2 regions of the Nocardia sp. BMG111209 genome follow, and region 1 is predicted to be linked to the other one. Evidence: predicted binding sites of a transcription regulator. Region 1 holds the regulator's gene; the other holds the start of a gene.
The links. Region 1 encodes HspR, which represses chaperone genes until heat shock. Its sites were predicted from a motif close to ANNTGAGTNNNNNNNACTCANNT; they were not measured.
Positions count from the first base shown of each region.

Region 2: lon (endopeptidase La) is a predicted target of HspR. The motif match lies at 1,810-1,832, and genes of this name have one in related genera.

Region 1 is NZ_KB907309.1:1,395,936-1,399,611, forward strand. Features, by position in the region: gene dnaK (molecular chaperone DnaK) at 1-97, shown strand, start outside; gene grpE (nucleotide exchange factor GrpE) at 94-813, shown strand; gene dnaJ (molecular chaperone DnaJ) at 838-2,013, shown strand; gene G361_RS0137505 (heat shock protein transcriptional repressor HspR) at 2,013-2,405, shown strand; gene G361_RS0137510 (globin domain-containing protein) at 2,860-3,676, shown strand, end outside.
Region 2 is NZ_KB907309.1:1,141,143-1,144,818, forward strand. Features, by position in the region: gene G361_RS0136335 (BTAD domain-containing putative transcriptional regulator) at 1-1,739, opposite strand, end outside; gene lon (endopeptidase La) at 1,880-3,676, shown strand, end outside.

The DNA of each region.
Region 1 (3,676 bases):
TGCCGACGCGGGGGCGAGCTCTGCCAACGGCGCCGGGCCCGCCGCCGACGACACCGTCGTCGATGCGGAGGTCGTGGAAGAACCGGAGAAGAAGTGAGCCAGAATCCGGAACAGGAGCCGATCACCATCGTCGACAACCGCAAGGTCGATCCCGAGACCGGTGAGGTCCGGGAGCCGGCGGCCGACGCCACTGCGGCGCCCACTCCGGAGGCCGGGCCCGACGCCGCGGCGGCAACTGCCGCGGCGGTGGGCAACGGTGAGGCGGGTAACGGCGAGGCGGCTCCGGTGAGCGCCGACTCGGTCGGCGCCGAGCTGGCCGAACGCACCGCCGATCTGCAGCGGCTGACCGCCGAGTACGCCAACTACCGGCGGCGGGTCGATCGTGACCGCAAGGCCACCATCGACGCGGCGAAGGCCTCGGTGGTCACCGAACTGCTCGGGGTGCTCGACGATCTCGATCGGGCTCGCGCCCACGGTGATCTGGAGTCCGGACCGCTGAAGTCGGTGGCGGACAAGCTGGCCGACGCGCTGCGCAAGCAGGGTCTCGACGAATTCGGCACGGAGGGTGAGCCCTTCGATCCGACCCTGCACGAGGCCGTGCAGCACGAGGGCGACGGCCACGATCCGGTCATCGGCGTGGTGATGCGCAAGGGTTACCGCTTCGGCGATCGCGTGCTGCGGCACGCGCTGGTCGGCGTCACCGACGCCGCCCTGGCCGCCGACTCCGGCGTGGAGCCGGAGGCGGACGGCGGCGCGGCGGATCCGGTGACACCGGAGACGACGAACGCCGGCGACGGCAGTGCCGACGAGTGACAGTGTGAAAGGAGGAGATGCTCGGTGAATCGGGAGTGGCTCGAGAAAGACTTCTACAAGGAGCTGGGTGTCTCCTCCAGCGCCTCCGCGGACGACATCAAGAAGGCCTACCGCAAACTGGCCCGCGACCTGCATCCGGACAAGAATCCGGGTGACGCCGGGGCCGAGGAGCGGTTCAAGGCCGTCAGCGAGGCGCATGCCGTGCTGTCGGATACGGAGAAGCGCAAGGAGTACGACGAGGCGCGGCGGCTGTTCGCCAGCGGCGCCTTCGGTCGTGGCGGGTTCGCGCCGGGCGGTGGATACGCACCCGGCGGCGGTGGATTCAGCGGCGAGTTCAACCTCGGCGACATCTTCGGCGGTACTGCCGCCGGCGGTGGCGACGGGGGTCTGGGTGATCTGCTCGGCGGGTTGTTCAACCGTGGTGGCGGCCGGGCCTCCACCCGCCCGCGGCGCGGCAGCGATGTGGAGACCGAGACGACCCTCGGCTTCCGGGAGGCGGCCCAGGGCGTCACCGTGCCATTGCGGATGACCAGTCCGTCGCCGTGTACCACCTGCCACGGCAGCGGTGCCAAGCCCGGCACCAGCCCGCGGGTCTGCCCGCACTGCAACGGAACCGGCGTGATCAGCCGCAACCAGGGTGCGTTCGGATTCAGCGAGCCGTGCGAGGACTGCCGCGGCACCGGGTCGATCATCGACGACCCGTGTACCGACTGCCACGGCACCGGCATCCAGAACCGGACCCGCACCATCACCGTGCGGGTGCCCCCGGGGGTGCGCGACGGTCAGCGCATCCGGCTGGCCGGTCAGGGTGAGGCGGGCCTACGCGGCGCGCCGGCCGGCGATCTGTTCGTCACCGTGCACGTCAGCAACGACAAGGTCTTCGGCCGCACCGGCGACGACCTGACCCTGGTGCTGCCGGTCAGCTACAGCGAACTGGTACTGGGCACCACGGTGTCGGTGCCGACGCTGGACGGCCGGGTCGGCGTCAAGGTGCCCGCGGGCACCGCCGACGGCCGCACCCTGCGGGTGCGCGGACGTGGCGTACCCAAGCGCGACGGCACCTCGGGCGACCTGCTCGTCACCGTGAAGGTCGCGGTGCCGCAGAAGCTGGACGACAATGCCACCGAGGCATTGCGGCTCTACGCCGACGCGGAGAAGGCGGGCGGGTTCGATCCGCGTGCCGGATGGGCAGGTGCGTGATGGACGAACCGAAGAAGATGAGTGCGTCCACCGAGTACTTCATGATCTCGGTGGCCGCCCAGCTGGCCGGTATGCATGCGCAGACCCTGCGCACCTATGACCGGCTGGGACTGGTGACCCCGCAGCGGACCTCCGGTGGGGGACGGCGCTATTCGAGCCGGGACGTGGAGTTGCTGCGCGAGGTGCAGCGCCTGTCCCAGGACGAGGGCGTCAACCTGGCCGGTATCAAGCGGATCATCGAACTCACCAACCAGGTCGAGGAGTTGCAGCAGCGGCTCGGCGAGCTGATGGCCGAGGTGGAACGGCTGCGCGCGGCCTACCGCCCCGATCTCACCCCGCCTCCCCGCAGCACCGCGCTGGTGGTGTGGCAGCCCCGCAACAAGCGGCGATAGTCCGGCCTGGATTCTGTGACAGCGCCTCCGGTGACGGAGGCGCTGTTTTTCGTTGTGCCCCAGCGCCTTCACGGGATGTTTTGGCGTAATCCCCAGCGGCGGTGGCGGGATCGTTGCCGGAATCGCCTCAAATGCCGCGCGACACCGATTTTCGCGCTCGTTGGAACGGTCAGCACTGCTTCAGCAAATGCTACTCACAGTCAGGTAGCGGGCCGGTCGGTTCCTATCGGCGATCGAAATGATCCGAATTTGCTGCGCTTTCGGTATGTTTCCAGGGGGCTTGGCACGCTTCCGCCCTGCTCCGTCGGAATTTCACTCCTGTTGTTCGGGAAGGCCGTTCCGTTGCTGGCAAACCTCCCCTAGACTCGAAGAACATCGGCTGCTGACGAGTGGCTCGCGGCATTCCACTCCGGGTGCGGTCAGTGTTCGAGTGCGAAATGGGGTTGTGAGACTTATGGATTCGCGGACCGTCGCATTGATCAGAACGACTTTCAAGGCGGTTGCTGCGGAGGAGGGGGGACCGGAGAAGCTCGCCCGGTCGTTCTACGCCATCCTCTTCACCGAATACCCGCACATCCGGGACCTGTTCCCCGCCGCCCTCGGACTGCAGCGCGATCGGCTGATCAAGGCCATCGGCTACACCGTCGAGCGGCTGGAGGAGCCCGACCGGCTGCTGCCCTTCCTGGCGCAGCTGGGCCGCGATCATCGCAAATACGGCGTGACCGCGGATCACTATGCGGCAGTGGGCAGATCGCTGCGGCTCGCACTCAGCGGCTACGCCGGCACCGAGCTGTGGACCGACGAGGTGGAACGGGCCTGGGAGGAGGGCCTCGACCTCATCACCGCCACCATGATGACCGCCGCGGACCAGGAGACCGCACCGCCGGTGTGGACCGGTACCGTCGTCGAACACCGTGCGGTACTGCGCAATCTGTCGATCGTGCGGCTGCGGCTGGACCATCCGATGACCTACGCGGCCGGTCAGTACATGAGCGTGCAGATCCCGTCCCGCCCGCGGATGTGGCGTTACCTGTCCGCCGCGGTCCCCCCGAATCCCCAGGGGGAGATCGAATTCCACATCCGCAGCGTCACCGGCGGCTGGGTCAGTCCCGCCGTCGTCGGGCACACCGCGGTCGGCGACCGCTGGCTGCTGGGCTCGCCGCTCGGCGGTCTCGGCGTGCTGCGCAACACCCGGCGCAAGATGCTCATGGTCGGGTGCGGCACCGGCATCGCCCCGCTGCGCGCGCAGTTGCTGGCGATGACGCAGCGCC
Region 2 (3,676 bases), 250 kb from region 1:
TAGCGCGGCGCCCGATCCCCCTCGGCCGGTACCAGCGATTTCTCGGTCAGCGCGGTCAGCAGTTCGAGCACCTCCCCCGCCTCGACCCCGTCGCCCGCGCAGACCCGTTCGGCCGCTTCGAGACTCGCGCCACCGGTGAACACCGCGAGCCGGCGCAGCACCGCTCGTTCGGCCTCGCCGAGCAGTTCCCAGCTCCAGTCGATCACCGCGCGCAGGGTGCGGTGCCGGGGCAGTGCGGTCCGGCTGCCGCCGGTCAGCAGCCGGAACCGGTCGTCGAGCCGATCGGCGAGCTGATCCAGGGACATACTGCGCAACCGGGCCGCGGCCAATTCGATGGCCAGCGGCATCCCGTCCAGTGCGCGGCAGACCCGGGCCAGGGTCGCCAGCCCGGCGGCGTCGGTGGCGAGGTCGCTGCGCACCGCGGCGGCCCGGTCCCGCAGCAGCCGCACGGCCGCCGCCGACTCGATCTCCGCGGGCCCCGCGTCCGCGGTCGGCAGGGTCAGCGGCACCACCGGCCACAGCGCCTCACCGGTGATACCGAGCGGTTCCCGGCTGGTGGCGAGGATCCGCAGCCGCCGGCCCTCACCGAGTACGCGATGGGCGAAGGCCGCCGCGGCCTCGATCACATGCTCACAGTTGTCCAGGACGAGCACCATCGCCCGCTCCCGGACCGCGGCGACCACTCGATCCACCGGTCCGCCCTCGGCGGCCGTGCCGAGCAGCGCGTCCCGCAGGCCGAGCGCGGCGAGCGTCGCCTGCGCGACCCCCGATTCTCCGGCGTCCGGCGCGAGGGCCGCGAGTTCGACCATCCAGGCGCCGTCGGGCAGGTCGTCGAGCAGGGTGCGCGCGGTCTCCGCGGCCAGCCGCGTCTTACCCGATCCACCCGGTCCGATCAGCGTGGTGAGCCGATGTTCGGCGCTGAGCTCGCGCACCGCGGCGATATCGGACTCCTTGCCGATATAACTGGTGAGCTCGGCCCGCAGATTCGTCCGCCGGCCCTCCTCCCGCCGGCCCAGTTCCCCGCGCAACAACGCGACATGCAGTTCCGCCAGCTCGGCGGAGGGATCGACACCCAGTTCGTCGGCCAGGATCTCCCGGGTCCGCTCGTACACCCGCAGCGCTTCGGTATCGCGCCCCGAGGCGACCAGCGCTCGCATCAACGCGCCGACCAGCCGTTCCCGCACCGGATGCGCCGCCACCAGATCGGTCAGCTCGGTGACCAGGCCCGCGCCGTGACCGAGGGCGATCTCCGCGTCGAACCGATCCTCGGTGGCGGCCAGCCGCAACCCCTCGAGCCGGGTGATGGCGGCATCGAAGGCCGCACTCTCCTGCAACCCGACGTCCTGGAGCGGCGCACCCCGCCACAGCCCGAGCGCCTCCCGCAGCAGCGGCAGCCGTCGCGAATCCTCGTCGTCACGGGCCCGCGCCACGAGCCGTTCGAACCGCACCGCATCGACGTCCTCGGGTTCCACCCTCAGCCGATATCCGTCCGCCTGGCCCTCGATCACCCCTGCCGGCAACACCTTCCGCAATCGGGAAACCAAACGCTGCAAGGCATTCGCCGCATCCGCCGGTGGATTGTCGCCCCAGATCCAGTCCACGAGCGTCGCCCGCGGCACCGCCCGCCCCGGCTCCAGCGCCAGCGCGATCAGCAGTCCCCGCAGTCGCGCACCCGGCACATCGGCGAGAACCCCGTCTTCCCCGCGTATCTCGAATGGTCCGAGTAGCCCGATCTGCATTCGGCCGATCATGCCACGCGCATGTTCGCGGTGGGCGAACATGTCTGCGGAACATCGGGGGAAGGGGCGGGGTTGAGTAGGTATCGCTCAACCCTGGACGAGAAGCGGCCCGGGGAAGTTCTTGGAAGGGGCTTCAGACGATGAGTACCCCACGGAATCTGCCGGTGTTGTTCCTCAGTGACACGGTCGTGCTGCCCGGCATGGTGGTGTCGATCGCGCTCGACGAGGCGGCGCAGGCTGCCATCGACGCGGCCCGGGCCGCGAAACTGGACTCGGTGCTGGTGGCGCCGCGCCTCGACGAGGGTTACGCCTCGTACGGGGTGGTGGCGACCATCGAACAGGTGGGCCGGATGCGCGGCGGTGCGCCCGCCGCGGTGTTGAAGGCGGAGCAGCGCGCGAAGATCGGGCACGGCGTGACCGGGCCCGGCGCGGCGCTGTGGGTCGAGGCCGAGCCGGTGGATCCGGCGCCCGCCGACGGCCGCGTGAAAGAGCTTGCGGCCGAATACAAGAAGCTGGTCGTCTCGGTGCTGCAACGGCGCGAGGCGTGGCAGGTCATCGATGTGGTGAACCAGCTGACCGATCCGTCCGCGCTGGCCGACACCGCCGGCTACGCGCCGTACCTGAACGACGAACAGAAGCGGCAACTGCTCGACACTCCCGATGTCACCACGCGTTTGACCACGCTGATCGGCTGGACCAAGGACCACATCGCGGAAATGGAGGTCACCGAGAAGATCAGCGAGGACGTCCGCGAGGGCATGGAGAAATCGCAACGGGAATTCCTGTTGCGCCAGCAGCTCAACGCGATTCGCAAGGAACTCGGCGAAGGCGAGCCCGACGGGGCCGACGACTACCGGTCCCGGGTCGAGAACGCCGATCTGCCGGAGACGGTCCGCACGGCCGCGCTGCGCGAGGTCGACCGGCTGGAGCGCGGCAGCGAGCAGAGTCCGGAGGCGGGCTGGATCCGCACCTGGCTGGACACCGTCCTGGATCTGCCGTGGACCGTGAAAACCACGGACTCCGACGATGTTCCGGCCGCCCGCGCGGTGCTGGACGCCGATCACCACGGTCTGGACGAGGTGAAGGACCGCATGGTCGAGTACCTGGCGGTGCGGGCCCGGCGGGCCGCGCGCGGCCTGGAGGTGGTCGGCGGCCGCGGTTCCGGCGCGGTGCTGGTGCTGGTCGGTCCGCCCGGTGTCGGCAAGACCTCGCTCGGTGAGAGCGTGGCTCGGGCGTTGGGGCGCAAGTTCGTTCGCGTCGCGCTCGGCGGCGTGCGGGACGAGGCGGAGATCCGCGGGCACCGGCGTACCTACGTCGGCGCGCTGCCCGGCCGCATCGTGCGCGCGGTCAAGGAGGCGGGTTCGATGAATCCCGTTGTGCTGCTGGACGAGATCGACAAGGTGGGCTCGGACTACCGCGGCGATCCGGCGGCGGCGCTGCTGGAGGTGCTGGACCCGGCCCAGAACCACACCTTCCGGGATCACTACCTGGATCTGGATCTGGACCTGTCCGACGTGCTGTTCATCGCGACCGCGAACGTCATGGAGACCATCCCCGGCCCGCTGCTGGACCGGATGGAGCTGATCACCGTCGACGGCTACACCGAGGACGACAAGGTGGCCATCGCCCGCGACTTCCTGGTGCCCCGGCAGCTGGAACGCAACGCGCTCACCACCGAGGAGGTGCGCATCACCGATGCGGCGCTGCGCGAGATCGCGGCGAACTACACCCGGGAGGCCGGTGTGCGGCAGCTCGAGCGACTGATCGCGAAGGCGTTGCGCAAGGCCGCGACTCGGCTGTCCGAGCGCGAGATCCCGGCGCCCGCACTGGGTTACGACGCGGCGCTCGGCTACGACCGGCCGATCGCCACCGGATCCGGCCCGCTGACCATCGATCTCGGTGAGCTGCGGGACTACCTGGGCCGGCCCCGGTTCACC